Regions from separate parts of the Photorhabdus aballayi genome, predicted to be linked through region 2. Evidence: predicted binding sites of a transcription regulator. Region 2 holds the regulator's gene; the other holds the start of a gene.
The links. The regulator PhoB, encoded in region 2, activates phosphate uptake and scavenging genes when phosphate is short. The targets are predictions, from matches to a motif close to CTGTCATAAAACTGNCNNAT.
Positions count from the first base shown of each region.

Region 1: a site for PhoB is predicted at 6,691-6,710, ahead of pitA (inorganic phosphate transporter PitA). Genes of this name have one in related genera too.

Region 1 is NZ_JAPFCD010000002.1:171,940-180,039, forward strand. It holds gene prlC (oligopeptidase A) at 1-1,223, shown strand, start outside; gene rsmJ (16S rRNA (guanine(1516)-N(2))-methyltransferase RsmJ) at 1,230-1,973, shown strand; gene gdhA (NADP-specific glutamate dehydrogenase) at 2,011-3,354, opposite strand; gene uspA (universal stress protein UspA) at 3,615-4,046, opposite strand; gene uspB (universal stress protein UspB) at 4,607-4,942, shown strand; gene pitA (inorganic phosphate transporter PitA) at 4,997-6,487, opposite strand; gene OO184_RS02155 (BaiN/RdsA family NAD(P)/FAD-dependent oxidoreductase) at 6,757-7,959, shown strand.
Region 2 is NZ_JAPFCD010000038.1:20,236-28,335, forward strand. It holds gene OO184_RS17220 (AAA family ATPase) at 1-2,533, opposite strand, end outside; gene sbcD (exonuclease subunit SbcD) at 2,530-3,765, opposite strand; gene phoB (phosphate regulon transcriptional regulator PhoB) at 4,027-4,716, shown strand; gene phoR (phosphate regulon sensor histidine kinase PhoR) at 4,740-6,065, shown strand; gene brnQ (branched-chain amino acid transport system II carrier protein) at 6,416-7,747, shown strand; gene ggt (gamma-glutamyltransferase) at 8,003-8,100, opposite strand, start outside.

The DNA.
Region 1 (8,100 bases), on a different contig from region 2:
GCTTAAAAAATTATGCTGAACAATCCCTTGCAACCAAAATGGCAAAAACTCCTAAGGAAGTGTTGGATTTTCTGAATGATTTGACAAAACGCGCGCGTCCACAGGGAAAAAAAGAAGTAGATGAATTAAAAAGCTTTGCTAAATGGCATCATTGCGCCCATAAGCTGGAAGCCTGGGATATGACTTATTATGGCGAAAAACAAAAACAGTACGAATTCTCTATCAATGATGAGCAATTACGTCCTTATTTCCCAGAACAAAAGGCTGTTGAAGGGCTATTCGAAGTTATTCGCCGTATCTATGGTATTACTGTCAAAGAGCGCCATGATGTAGAAACCTGGCATCCGGATGTCCGTTTCTTTGATCTGTATGATGACACCAATGAGCTGCACGGTAGCTTCTATATGGATCTGTACGCACGTGAGAATAAACGTGGCGGCGCCTGGATGGATGAGTGTATCAGCAAAATGCGTCGTTCCAACGGCGAACTGCAAAAGCCTGTCGCTTATCTGAACTGCAACTTCAATAAACCTGTTGGCGATAAACCAGCGCTGTTCACTCACGGTGAAGTCAACACGCTGTTCCACGAGTTTGGTCACTGTCTACACCTGATGCTGACCCAGATTGAAACTGCCGGCGTTTCTGGTACTAATGGTGTACCGTGGGATGCGGTAGAAATGCCAAGCCAGTTCATGGAGAACTGGTGTTGGGAACCAGAAGCACTAGCATTTATCTCTGGTCACTACGAAACTAAAGAACCTCTACCACAAGCCATGCTAGATAATCTGTTAGCAGCAAAAAACTATCAGGCTGCGATGAAGATTTTGCGTCAGCTTGAGTTTGGTCAGTTCGATTTCCGTCTGCATGTTGAGTATGATCCGAAGAAAGGCGCTCAGACCATGAAGACCTTAAAGGAAGTGAGGAAATTGGTCTCCGTAGTGCCTTCACCTGAATGGGGCCGTTTCCCACACTCATTCACCCACATCTTCTCCGGTGGTTATGCCGCAGGTTACTATAGTTATCTATGGGCTGATGTGTTAGCAGCCGATGCTTACTCTCGCTTTGAGGAAGAAGGCATTTTTAACCGCGAAACCGGGCAATCTTTCCTAGATAACATTTTATCCCGTGGCGGTTCCGAAGAGCCAATGGAGCTGTTCAAGCGCTTCCGTGGCCGTGAACCAAAACTGGATGCAATGCTGCGCAAGGCCGGTATTAAAGGGTAATTTAAGGTGGGAATCTGTTTAATCTGTGAACAAGGCGCTGATAACAGCGCCTTATCTCAACTAGCGGAGCGCTGGGGGTTGGCGCATGACGAAAACGCTATTATGGCGCTGGTCCTTACCCCTCAACGCCTTGAACTTCGTAAACGGGATGAGCCAAAGCTAGGCGGCATCTATGTCGATTTTGTATCAGGCACAATGGCACATCGTCGCCGTTTTGGCGGCGGACGCGGCGAAGCAGTCGCTAAAGCCGTAGGGATCAAAAAAGATTACCTGCCAACAGTCGTGGATGCTACCGCCGGCCTGGGGCGCGATGCCTTTGTGCTGGCATCACTGGGTTGCCATGTAAGAATGTTGGAACGCCATCCTGTGGTCGCGGCATTACTGGATGACGGGCTGCAACGGGGTTATCAGGATGAAGAAATTGGTAGCTGGTTGCAAGAGCGCATGATACTGCTCCATGCCTCTAGCATCACAGCACTGGCCGATATCACGCCGCCACCCGATGTCGTTTATCTTGATCCTATGTATCCACATAAGCAGAAAAGCGCACTGGTGAAAAAAGAGATGCGAGTGTTCCAATCTCTGGTTGGCGCGGATGAAGACGCCGATAATTTGTTATCCCCTGCACGCGCTTTGGCAAAACGCCGCGTCGTGGTAAAGCGGCCTGATTATGCAGAACCCTTAGCTGGAATTGCCGCATCAGCGGCTATCGCCACAAAAAATCACCGTTTTGATATTTATCCTTGTTAAAAAAATCAGCCGTATATTGCGGCTGATATCTTTTAACCTACAGAATACCTTGAGCAAGCATGGCGTCGGCAACTTTCACAAATCCAGCAATATTCGCTCCCTGAACATAATTGATCTGTTTGCCCTCGCCGCCATACTCAACACAAGCGTGGTGAATATCTAGCATGATGTGATGCAAACGTGCATCCACTTTTTCCGCCTTCCAGCCTAAACGGGCCGCATTCTGTGCCATTTCCAGACCAGACGTCGCCACTCCACCAGCGTTGGCGGCTTTACCCGGCGCGAATAGCACACCAGCTTCAATAAAGGCTTCCGTCGCTGAAATAGTTGCTGGCATATTCGCCCCTTCAGCAACAGCTTTAACGCCATTCTTGATAAGAACCTTAGCCGCATCCAAATCCAGCTCATTCTGGGTGGCACATGGCAAAGCGATATCAACCGGCACAGACCAAGGCTGCAATCCTTTCAAGAAAGTCAGACCGCGCTCTCTGGCATATTCTTCCACACGGCCATAACGTTGGTTTTTTATCTCTTCAAGATGGGCCAGCTTCTCCGGTGTGAAACCTTCCTCATCAATTAAGGTACCGCCGGAATCAGAAGCGGTTACCACTTTCGCTCCCAATGCCATGCATTTTTCAATCGTATATTGCGCGACATTTCCTGCACCAGAAACCGATACGCGCATACCTTCAAACCCCATGCCATGACGTTTCAACATGGCATTGACGAAATAGACCAGACCATAGCCAGTCGCTTCCGGGCGAATCAAACTGCCGCCAAAAGAGAGACCTTTGCCAGTAAATACACAAGCCGTGTTGTTAGAAAGCTTTTTCATCATTCCTGACATAAAAGCCACTTCACGGCCACCCACACCAATATCACCGGCGGGAACATCGGTATCCGGCCCCAAATGACGGTACAATTCTGTCATTAATGCCTGACAAAAACGCATCACTTCGCCCTGACTTTTTCCTTTAGGATCAAAATCTGAACCGCCTTTACCACCACCCATTGGTAAAGTTGTCAGTGCATTCTTCAAGGTTTGTTCAAAGCCCAGGAATTTCAGAATGGAGAGGTTCACCGATGGATGAAAACGCATACCACCTTTATATGGCCCAATAGCTGAGTTGAACTGCACTCGCCACGCACGGTTTACCTGAACTTTACCCTGATCATCCACCCAACAAACCCGGAACTGGATAACCCTTTCTGGCTCCACCATACGCTCCAGTAGGCTATGTTCACGGTATTTCGGGTTTTGTTCAAGAAACGGCCAAAGAGAGGTGAATACTTCCCGGACAGCCTGGAGATATTCTGGTTGATATTCATCCCTGCGTTGAATCGATCCAAGAAATGAAGACAAAGATAGTAAACAGCTCATTTAGTTATTCCTTATTTCTACTTCGGTTGTGATGGACCTCAGCCATCTTCTAATAATTATTTTTGTCGAAAATGTGAGGTAAGTTGTGTTTGCCCTTTGAATATATCACTGTTCTATATTCATCTTTCAAGAAGTTTTTTCGCAGAAAGGTAAAAAAAATTTCTTGATTGCACCGGACGTAAACCAAATAGCACTCCATTTCACCCAAAAAAACGCCTGCATAAGCAGGCGATTTTATCGAATAACTTTTCAATCTGTTGTCATTCATCATCACGCAGAGGAACAATCAGCATATCAACATGAACCGTGTTAATTAACTGACGAGCAGAAGACATCAATTTGCTCCAGAAATCCTGATGATGACCACAAACAACCATATCTATGTCATATTTCTTAATTGCATCAACGAGTACTTGCCCCAGATCACCGCTACCACTCAGGGTCTCCTGAATGTCATAGTCTGAATCTGCCGAGAGAACTTTCAACGCATTGCGGGTCTCGTCAGTAATACGTTGCTGCATATCACCGAGATTAACATCAATCAAACCGGTGTAGAGATCGGAATAGTTAACATCAACATGGATCAGGGAAACTTTGGCATTGTACGGTTTAGCCATAGAAACAGCTTTTCTCACCAAAACCTGACTTTCCGGGGATAAATCAACCGCGACAAGAATATGTTTGTAAGCCATAAGCGAACTCCTTCCATAATGCCGAGTTAGTGAGTTGGCAGGGCAAATTGCCACTATCCTGTGTTTATTACTACTGAGAATGTTCTTCAAGTATTGTTGAGCAAAGAACATCCACCAAACAAACAACATATACCACAATCGCGCTTCCTGCCACTTGATGAATGGCAAAATCCTACTCTGAATTTATGGCCTTTCTTGATACCTAACATATTTACGTAAACAACTAACCAGTTCTCTGGGGTTACATGGTTGGATAGAACTCACCAGATAAGTGTTTATACCCTTCATCTTTCAAGCTGCTGCTTTGTTGGCTGCTTTCACTCACCCCAGTCACATCGTTATCTATGCTCCTGGGGATTCGTTCACTTGCCGCCGCGCTGCAACTCGAAATCTATTAGGTATATAACGTTTTTCTGCTAGTTTTGTCCCAATTTACACAGAACAGGTTTTTTGTACTATCTGACTATCTTTCCTACAATAAATATAAAGGTGTCACCACCTGCAATTTTAATTTTTTCTTTTTTGTGACAGCTCTGGCTAACCATTCTAAGGAGGGGATTATGTTCAGTACAATCGCACTGTTTTGGGCGCTGTGTCTTGTCTGCATTATCAATATGATGCGCTACTTCTCTTCACTACGAGCATTGCTGTCCATTCTTCGTCAGTCTGATCCCTTGCTTTATCAATCAGTAGACGGTAACGGCTTTTTCACTACTCACGGACAACTTAACAAGCAAATACGACTAGTGAACTATATCAATTCACAACGTTACCTTGATCATCATGATCCAGAAGTTGTTCTTCGTTGTGAGAGGTTGAGAAGACAATTTATTTTGACCAGCGCACTGAGCGGATTAGTTGTTATTTGCCTGATTTCTATGTTGATTTGGTATTAAATAAAAAGGCGGTATAGTTAACCCATACCGCCTTCAAATTATCCATTAAAACAATTAAATCAGTTTCAAAGCGAACCAGTAAAGCGTACCGGACAACCCGATTGAAACCGGCAGCGTTAGTATCCAAGCCAGCATGATATTCTGAATAGTTTTACCCTGAACACCACCGCCATCGACCAACATCGTGCCAGCCACCGCAGAAGAAAGCACCTGCGTAGTAGAGACCGGCATGCCGGTATAACTCGCAACACCAATTGAAACAGCAGCAGTCATCTGGGCTGAAACACCCTGCGCGTAGGTCATGCCTTTTTTGCCAATCTTCTCACCAATAGTGACTGCAACACGTTTCCAGCCAACCATCGTTCCCAAAGATAAAGCCAGCGCTACCGCAATGATAATCCAGACAGGCGCATACTCAACGGTGTGTAATAAGTCTTTCCGCAATTTATTCAGGAAACGGGCATCTTCAGCACGGGTTTCCGGCAGTTTAGCCAGAGACTCCGCCGTATCAGCAATACACATCAACATACGACGCATATTGTTACGCTGCTCCGCATTCAGCTCACTATAGCTCTGAATGCCCTTCAATAGGCTTTCCGTCTGATCAAGAACAACGACAGCACGCGTAATATCACAATGGAATCGTCCTGCCGGTTCATCTTCCGCAATAACGGCTGGCGGCGTCAACTCAATTGCATGGGATAACTCTGGGCCATGCTGTCGATAATATTGTTGCAAGTGAGTAATAGCATCGTAGGTACGGGCAATGTCATAGCCATTGGCATTCATGTTTACGACAAATCCCGCTGGAGCTACACCAATTAGCACCAGCATAATCAAACCGATACCTTTCTGACCATCATTCGCCCCGTGAGAGAAGCTTACGCCTACCGCAGACAAAATCAGCGCTGTTCGTGTCCAGAAAGGGGGCTTACGCTTACCATCCTTCTTTTCACGTTCAGCAGGAGTCAGATGAATACGCTTACGCTTCTTGGTGCTGCTCCAGTAACGGCGCAGCAGAAACACGATTGCCCCGGCGATGATCAATCCAATTAAAGGAGAGAGGATCAACGACAGGAAAATCTGTATCATCTTCGGCACATTCAACGCATCAACCACAGAAGAACCGGTTACGATGGCATTAGTCAAACCGATACCAATAATGGAACCAATCAGGGTATGGGAACTGGATGCAGGTAAACCGAAATACCAGGTACCAAGGTTCCAGACAATCGCAGCCAGCAACATGGAAAACACCATAGCAAGACCATGAGCAGAACTGACATTGAGAAGAAGATCGGTCGGAAGTAAATGCACAATCGCGTAAGCGACACTTAATCCACCAAGAAGAACACCAAAGAAGTTAAATACCCCAGCCATAACGACGGCGAACTGTGCTCGCATAGCACGGGTATAAATAACTGTTGCTACCGCATTCGCGGTATCATGAAAGCCATTAATGGCTTCATAAAATAGCACAAACAGTAGTGCCAGTACTAACATTAGGCTGGTGTGAAAATCCAAGCCAGTAAAAAGATGTAGCATAAACGTTAAGCCAGTTAGTTGGACATGAACGCGGCGCATTATCAGTGACAAATGCTAGCGGGGGAAGTGAAATATGAACTTTTTTTGATTTCATGACAACTAGATAACAATAAGAAATAGGAATACTCCTTATATATCATTAAATTACATATCTTTTAAAAAATTGACAATTTTAAGTTATAAGGGATTTTTTCCCCACAAACTTATCAAAAATGCGACATATTAGGGGAAATTTCCCACTAAATTATTTAGTTACAAAGAGAAAAACAGTGGAAAAATTTGATGCAGTGATTATTGGCGCCGGTGCAGCAGGTTTGTTCTGTGCCGCTCAGGCTGGACAGCTCGGTTTACAGATACTGGTTCTGGATAATGGTAAAAAAGCCGGGCGTAAGATTTTGATGTCCGGTGGTGGACGTTGCAACTTCACTAATATGTACACAGAACCATCAGCTTATCTTTCTGCTAATCCCCATTTTTGCAAGTCTGCTTTGGCCCGTTATACACAATGGGATTTTATCGAACTGGTTCAACGTCATGGCATTGCTTACCATGAAAAAACACTGGGACAGCTTTTCTGTGATGATTCTGCCCAACAAATAGTTGATATGTTGCTGAAAGAGTGTGAAGCCGGTCAGGTTACTATTCGTCTGCGTAGCGAAGTTAGCCACGTAGAAAAAAATGAGCAGGGCTTCTTTATTATCGTTAATGGAAAGCAAGTAAGTACACGCTCACTTGTTATTGCTTCCGGTGGATTATCTATGCCGGGCCTTGGAGCAACCCCTTTTGGTTATCGGATAGCTGAACAGTTTGGCTTGAAAGTCTTGCCAACCCGCGCCGCTCTCGTACCTTTTACTCTGCACAAACCACTCCTGGAGCAACTTCATGTGCTCTCTGGTATATCTGTGCCTACTATTGTTACCGCAGAAAACGGTACTCGGTTTAAAGAAAATATCCTGTTTACCCACCGAGGACTTTCTGGTCCAGCAATTTTACAAATTTCCAGTTACTGGCAATCAGGAGAGTTTGTAAGTATTAACTTACTCCCAGATAGTGATCTGGAAGCTCTTCTGGAACAAGAACGAAGTGCTCACCCAAACCAAAGCGTAAAAAATACTTTGGCAAAATTATTACCAAAGCGGCTGACGGAGTGCCTGCAAACGCTCGATCAAATTCCAGATATTGCTCTTAAACAACTAACCCCAAATCAGCAAAAACAGTTAGTTTTAAACCTCCAATCATGGCGGGTACAACCCAACGGAACGGAGGGCTATCGCACAGCCGAAGTGACGATGGGCGGTGTTGATACTCACCAGCTTTCATCCAAAACGATGGAAACTAATCAGGTAAAAGGACTCTACTTTATTGGCGAGGTGGTAGACGTCACCGGCTGGCTTGGCGGCTATAACTTCCAGTGGGCATGGAGCTCCGCCTGGGCGTGTGCTCAGGCGTTATGCTCTGCGGAGAGACAATAAAGTTTGCCTGTAAGGAGCAGTTTTTGATGCGCAATTTATTGATATTGTTGTATTCAACCCATCAAAAACTGCAAATTTAGCATAATCTATTTCGACGGGTAAGCTACTGGTTGGCGAGGGTGGCTCGGAAGGAAACAACGT
Region 2 (8,100 bases):
TTAAGCGGGATACATATTCTTCTTTCTGTTTATGCAATGATTCAATCTGATTTTGGATAACCGCTTCTTCTTTTTGGATCTGTTGCCAATTTTCATGGCAGTTTTGATATACCTGCCACTCTTTTCTACGTTGTTGTAGCCAGTTTTCACTTTCATTCAGCATTGGCAGTGATAAATCATATTGCTGTAATTCTGACGTCATTTTTTCGATGACATCCGTTAGTTTACGCTGCTGCTGTTGTATCTCTGGTTGCAGTTCAGATAAGTGTTTTTTCTGTGTATTGTATTGATGTTTACTAAGTTCAATATTTTTCTCAATTTCTTTAATGTGTTCTTGATGAGCGGCCAGTGTTTTTTCTGTTTTCTGGTACGTTTTTTCTGTTAGTTCAAGTTCGGTTAATTGAGTCTGGCAAAGCTGATAAGCAGATTGGTTTTGTTGCACAAATAGTTCAAGGGCAGGTTTATCCGAAAGAGAAATTTCAATCTGTAACATTGCGCAGGTTTCCTGCCATTGTTGAATTAATATATTCAATCGTGGCTCAGCATCAGCAATTTCTTGCAAAATATGGTCGTGTTGTTGCTGTTGGAACTCTTTTTTATTAACCAATGATATTTTGGTGGCTTGTAATTCATCGAATTGCAGACGTAAATCTTTTAACCGTTGTTCTGATTTTGGCAGTTCAATATTTTGATAAGCCTGAATTGCAGGATGATGTTCAGAACCGCACAGTGGGCAAGGGGAGCCTTCCTTGAGTTGTGCCCGTTCTTTTTCCAGGCTGACAATCTTTTGTTCTAACTGAATACGTTGAGTAAGATCGGCTAAATGTTGCTGTTTGTCTGAGAGTTGTTTATCAATGGATTCAATTTGAGCAGGAAGTTCCTTTAATAATTTTTCCGGTTGTTGTAAGCGAATATGATGACTGGTAATAGCGGCTTGTAATTGTAATATTTGCGGCGACAGGATTTCCAGTTTATGTTGCAGTGGTAGCTGTTCCTGATATTGAGTTAATTGTTTTTTTAATTTCTCCGGCGAATATTGCTTTTGCAGAGTAAAAAATTGTTGTTTAGCCTGCTTAAATGCCAGTTCCAGCGGTTGGTTATTTTCAATCTGTTGTTTTAAGTCTTCTCCTTGTTTGTTCAGATTATTGTTAAGTTGCGCGATTTCAGTGGTGAGCTCGCCAACTTTTTGCATTTGGTGATCAATTTGTTGTTGCTGTTCTTGCCGCCAAGAGAATTGGTGTTGCCAAAAAGCCAGTTTTTCACCGAAATATTGATGATAAGGTTGTTGTTCGAAATAGTTTTCCAGTTGTTTTCTTTGATTGGTGAATGATAGGGCGCGCTGGTTTGCTGTGTCATATTGCTGACAACGGTTTTCAAGTGTGGTTTTCTGTTCGCTGATTTGTTGCTGAGTAAGATTAAGCTCTTTAGTCTGCACTGCAATTTGATGATCTAATGGAATCACCTGTTCTGTTATCAGCTTTTCTTGTTGTTGCCGGTGTTGTTGATGCTTTGCTCTGGCAGAGTCTGCATGAGTCACGTTTTGCTGTATCGGCGTGAGCGTCTGTTGTTGTTGGTGAAGTTGCTGATGCATCTCTGCCAACTGTTTGCTGATTCTCTGATGTTCATATTGCGTTCGGTTTTTATCATCCAGCAATGGGCGCAGTGTTTCTGCGGGTTCACTGCTAGCCAGTTTTTGCAGTTGCGGTTCTGCATGAGTCAGCGCTTTTTCTGCCTGCTGTAAGGCAGTGTTGTTTTCAGTAACAAGTTGCTCAAGTTCTTCCTCACGTGTCAGCCATTGTGCCGAATGTTGCAATGTTTTTATCTGCTGGTTGAGTTGTGATTCCGCATGGGTGAGTTGTTGCTGTTGTTCCAGATATTGTTGATGCTGCTCTGCTGTTAGCAAATCAATGGCGGATGCTTTGGCTTGCAGAATATCCAGCTCTGACTGTGCTTGTTTATGTTGTTGGTAAATTTGTTGGGATAAAATGCCGTAAATTTCAGTGCCGGTTAACTCTTCCAATAAATCAGCCCGTTCGTTTGGCTGAGCATTAAGGAAAGCAGCGAAATCTCCTTGGGATAGCAATATGGATTTGGTGAAACGGCCGTAATCTAATCCAGTAATTTCAATGATTTTCTCTTTTTTATCTTGGATTTTATCGGCCAGAATTTTACCACTGCGGCTAAGAGCGAGTTCCACTTTAGGGGCTTGCAGATTGCCATTCGGTTGATTACGCGCTCGCCGTTGGCTCCAGAAAGCACGGTAAGCGACACCTTTCACTTCAAACTCAACTTCGGCTAGTGATTCTGAGGTGTGTCGGGTCATTAACTCATTTTGTGAGGTAGAAATCGTCAAGCGTGGTGTTTCGTGATAAAGCGCAAGGCAAATAGCATCCAATAAGGTCGTTTTACCCGCACCGGTAGGGCCGGTTATGGCGAACAGGCCATTACTGGCAAACGGCTCTGCTGTGAAGTCAATTTTCCATTCACCTTGTAATGAATTAATGTTTTTTAGCCGTAGACTCAAAATCTTCATGCCTGTTCCTCCTTGTTTTTAGCCTGATAGATATCGTTCAGTGTTTGTTCGAAAAGAGTGGTCAGACGTTTTTTATGCTCTTCATCTTCGAGTGACGATTGTGCAAGCCGTCGGGCAAAAACCTCATTTACGCTAAGTTCTGTCAGCGTTTCTCTGTTTTCTTGTGCGAGCCTGTTTTGCTGCTGCGTTTTACTACGTCGTAGCAGAATGACTTCCACAGGAAGTTCTGCAACCATTGATTGAACCCTTTTCTGGATATCATGGAGGTAATCTTGGGTGGCAACTTCAATATCCAACCAGACGGGTTGCTCTCCTTGGTAGTTATTAAAAGTTTGTAACTGTTGTTCAATTTGTTGCAGGTTGCCCTTGATAAGTTGCATAGGCTGGTATTGCGGAATGGGTAAAAGCTTAATAGATGCCAGTTTATCCTGGGTAAATTCCACCAAACAGACGCTTTTTTCTTGCCCGATTTCATCGAAACTAAGAGGAATAGGGGAGCCGCTGTAGCGAATATGTTCAGATTTAGCCACTATTTGTGGCCGGTGAATATGCCCAAGCGCAATATAGTCTACTGGCGGGAAAGCTTGCGCCGGGAAGGCATCCAATGTACCAATATAAATATCCCGCACTGAATCTGTAACCGTGGCGCCAATGGTCGTCAGATGCCCGGTCGCAATAATAGGTAAGGGCAAATTCAAGTCATCACGTAATTTACACGCTTGCTGATAGAGTCGATGATAATGTTCTGCAATGGCTTCTTGTAATACGAGTTGTTTCTGTTCTCCTGACTGACCGGCCAGGCTGATCGTAATATCCCTTGGCCGCAGAAAAGGGATTGCACAAAGAATTGCACCGGTATTGCCTTGTTTGGTGGTGAGTACTTTTATCTGTTTTTGTGGATCTTTTTCTGCGTGAGCAATAACGGCAGTATTCAGGCAGGAAAGGAGCTCTTTTGATTCATTTAATGTCGCTACTGAATCATGGTTGCCGCCAAGGATAATTAACTGGCAACCGGTCGGTTGTAGCTCAACGACAAAGCGATTATATAGCTCACGGGCGTAACTAGGCGGTGAGCCGGTATCAAATACATCTCCGGCAACAATTAGTGCATCGACCTGATAATGTTCAACCTGTTTAATCAGCCAGCGCAGAAAATGTTGATGTTCGGCAGCCCGGCTTTTTGTAAAAAAATATTGGCCAAGATGCCAGTCCGAAGTGTGAATAATACGCATAGTTTCGCCGTCATTGGTTAAAGTGAAGCATGATTATAATCGCTGTATTCTCGATGTCGCTTTTAAATCTGATTTCGTGAATATATCTTCGAACGGCTTCGCATTCATTATGAAATATGACAATTGTTGAGTTAATTATTGCGAAATAGATTGCAGATGGAGGATAACCAAGGCAGGATTTCATAAATTTGTCATAAAACTGACGCATAATGCTTTTTCAAACTGAGTAGCGTTTATCTCAATATATTAACGGGATTAATCATGGCAAGACGCATTCTGGTAGTTGAAGATGAAGCTCCGATTCGTGAGATGGTCTGTTTTGTTCTGGAAAAAAATGGGTATCAGCCGGTAGAAGCAGAGGATTATGATTCTGCGTTGGCATGTTTATCTGAGCCATATCCTGATTTAGTATTATTGGATTGGATGCTTCCCGGCGGTTCTGGTTTGCAGATAATTAAACAGATGAAACGGAATAGTAATATCCGTGATATTCCGGTGATGATGCTAACTGCCCGCGGTGAAGAGGAAGATCGGGTGCGTGGCCTTGAAGTTGGGGCAGATGACTATATTACCAAGCCTTTCTCTCCTAAAGAGCTGGTTGCCAGAGTTAAAGCGGTATTGCGGCGTATTTCGCCGATGGTCATGGAAGATATTATCGAAATGAATGGCTTGGTTTTGGATTCAACGTCCCATCGAGTGACCAGCCAGGATAAAGCGCTGGATATGGGGCCGACGGAATTTAAATTACTGCACTTCTTTATGACTCACCCTGAACGGGTCTATAGCCGTGAACAGTTGCTTAATTATGTTTGGGGAGCAAATGTTTATGTTGAAGATAGAACTGTTGATGTCCATATTCGCCGTTTACGTAAAGTATTAGAGATTGGCGGCCATGATAAAATGGTGCAGACCGTTCGTGGTACGGGTTATCGTTTTTCTACCCGTTACTAAATCCACGCACCGGAGAATCTAATGTGTTAGAACGTTTATCTTGGAAGAAACTGGTTTCAGAACTGTTTCTCTTTTGTTTACCTGCGTTAATTTTGTCGATATTTATTGGTCATTTATCCTGGTGTTTATTTGTTTCGGTATTGTTGGTGTTGATATGGCATGGTTATAACTTGCTGAAACTTTCGAATTGGTTATGGTTGGATCGCAGTATGTTGCCGCCGTCGGGGAGAGGAGGGTGGGAGCCTATTTTTTATGGTATTCACCAGATGCAGCAACGGAATCGAAAGCGGCGTCGTGAGTTGGCGCTGTTGATCAAACGGTTTCGTAGCGGGGCGGAATCATTGCCTGATGCCATTGTAATGATGACGACGGAAGGTAATATTTTTTGGTGCAACCGTTTGGCGCAACATTTACTCGGTTTTCGTTGGCCTGAAGACAATGGGCAGCACATTTTCAATTTACTTCGCTACCCTGATTTTAGCCGATATATTCTTTCCAGAGATTTTTCACGTCCTTTATCCATTGAGTTAAATAATGGTTTCACTGTTGAGTTTCGGGTGATGCCTTATTCTGAGGGCCAGTTCTTAATGGTTGCCAGAGATGTGACTCAGAAACGAACACTGGAAAATGCCCGTCGTGATTTTTTTGCCAATGTCAGTCATGAAATGCGTACCCCTTTAACTGTCTTGCAGGGTTATTTGGAAATGATGCAGGATAATCCGCTAAATAAGAAAGCGTTGAATACGATGCAGGAGCAAACCCGAAGGCTGGACAGTTTGGTGAAGCAATTGTTGCAACTGTCTAAAATTGAAGTCGCTCCCCAGATTGATATGAATGAAGTGGTTGATGTGCCTTTGATGCTTAAAGTATTGCGTCAGGAAGCCACAGCGCTGGGTAATGAATGTTATAAGATTAATTTTGATATTGGTGAAGGACTTAAAGTGTTCGGCAATGAAGAGCAGCTTCGCAGCGCAATGTCGAATTTGGTTTATAACGCAGTTAACCATACCCCTAAAGGGACTCAAATTGATGTCAGTTGGAAAAAGAATTCCCACGGTGCTGAGTTTACCGTGAAAGATAATGGGCAAGGTATCAGCGCTGAACATCTACCTCGTTTGACCGAACGTTTTTATCGGGTAGATAAAGCGCGTTCCAGACAAACGGGAGGAAGTGGTCTTGGTCTTGCGATTGTTAAACATGCCTTACATCATCACCATTCTCATCTTAAAATTTCCAGCGAAGTAGGGAAAGGGACGATCTTTAGTTTTACTCTACCGACAGGATTGATTGTACCTGTCAAAATAACCAGCAAGAGAGATAGGAATAGTTTGATTAACAGTAATAATTAATCTTTGCAATTGATTATTATTTTTTCAGGTTAAAAAAAACGCAAATCATATAGTGTTTATTCAATGATAGCTAACAGCAATCACTAGTTTTGAAAAAGAGTACGGCATATACTTCTGCATTCTGGTTTATCTATTGCCTTCTGGCACTATAAAAGTTTTACTTGTGGGCAGTTGTTGGCGATTCTATCTATAATAACCACTATAAATCTGTCTTCAACAGATACCTGGTGAATATTATTTTGATAATAAATCGTTAAATTAGGGTTCAATATTGTCAATATGGGCTTAGCTATTGACAGTATTTATATTATTCAGGCCATAAATATGGTAACAAAATATTAATAATCATTATGACACATCGTTTATCATCTAAGGATATTTGGGCATTAGGGTTTATGACTTTTGCTCTGTTTGTGGGGGCGGGAAATATTATTTTTCCCCCGATGGTGGGGTTACAATCAGGTGAATACGTTTGGTTAGCCGCTCTAGGCTTTCTAACGACAGCGGTTGGTTTACCCGTCATTACAATCATCGCATTGGCAAAAGTTGGCGGTGGTATTGAAGAGCTGAGTTCACCTATTGGTAGAGTTGCTGGTTTGCTGCTGGCGACAGTTTGTTATTTGGCTGTTGGTCCTTTATTCGCTATCCCTCGGACTGCGACGGTCTCTTTTGAAGTCGGCATTGCTCCGCTTACCAGTACCGGTGAGTTACCCCTGTTTATCTACAGTCTTATTTATTTTGTGCTGGTAATTGCTGTTTCCCTTTACCCTGGTCGTTTGCTTGATACTGTCGGGCATGTGTTAGCACCCATCAAGATGTTGGCGTTAGGTATACTTGGTGTTGCTGCTTTACTTTGGCCAGCCGGTAGTTCAATTCCCGCGATTGATATTTATCAGCAAATTCCATTCTCCAGTGGTTTCGTCAATGGTTATTTGACGATGGATACGCTGGGAGCGATGGTGTTTGGGATTGTTATTGTTAACGCTGCACGTTCAAGAGGCGTTGCCTCATCTTCATTATTAACTCGTTATGCAATGTGGGCAGGTTTTATTGCTGGCTTTGGTCTGATACTGGTTTATCTTTCCCTGTTTAAGTTGGGAGCTGGTAGTGGAGAGTTAGTGCCTCATGCAGAAAATGGCGCGGTTATTTTGCATGCCTATGTTCATCATACTTTTGGTGGCGTTGGCAGTATTTTCCTGGCTGTGCTGATTTTTGTCGCCTGTATGGTGACTGCGGTTGGATTAACCTGTGCATGTGCTGAGTTTTTCAGCCGCTATTTGCCCCTGTCTTATCGTTCGCTGGTTTTGATCCTTGGAGGGTTCTCCATGTTGACTTCTAACCTTGGTTTGAGTCATTTGATTAAGATTTCTATACCGGTACTGACAGCTATTTATCCACCTTGTATCGTTCTGATTGTGTTGAGTTTTACGCTGTGCTGGTGGCACAATTTCACCCGTATTTTGGCTCCAGTAATGTTAATTAGTCTGATATTTGGTATTTTGGATGCGATTAAGTCGTCTGAAGCACTGGCTTATTTGTTACCAAACTGGGCAACACGTTTACCATTGGCGGATCAAGGACTAGCTTGGTTAGCGCCATCCTTGTTGGTTTTAGTTGTGGCTGGTATTTATGACCGTGTTTTAGGGCGTTCTGGTACCCGCGAGACTCAAATGCATCAGTGATGATATTTGTTTCTCTGACTGTTTGCCATCGTCAGATGTTCAGGGAAAGCGTGGGATGGGGTTCCTAAGAGAAGGATATCCCATCCCGATATTGCCTATACCCGTTATCTTTCAAGTTGTCTCTTTGTTGGCTGCACTCACTCACCCCGGTCACATAGTTATCTATGCTCCCGGGGATTCGCTCCCTTGCCGTCGCGATGCATCTTGAAATCCATAGGGTATATACAGATTAGCTATTTTTTAATTATTGGACCATTAGTAACCAATAGCCGCGCCGGCCGGGCGTCGGACATCATTGGCTCCATAAAAATGGTTTTCACGAACTTTACCCGATACGGCTGCATCATTGCCGG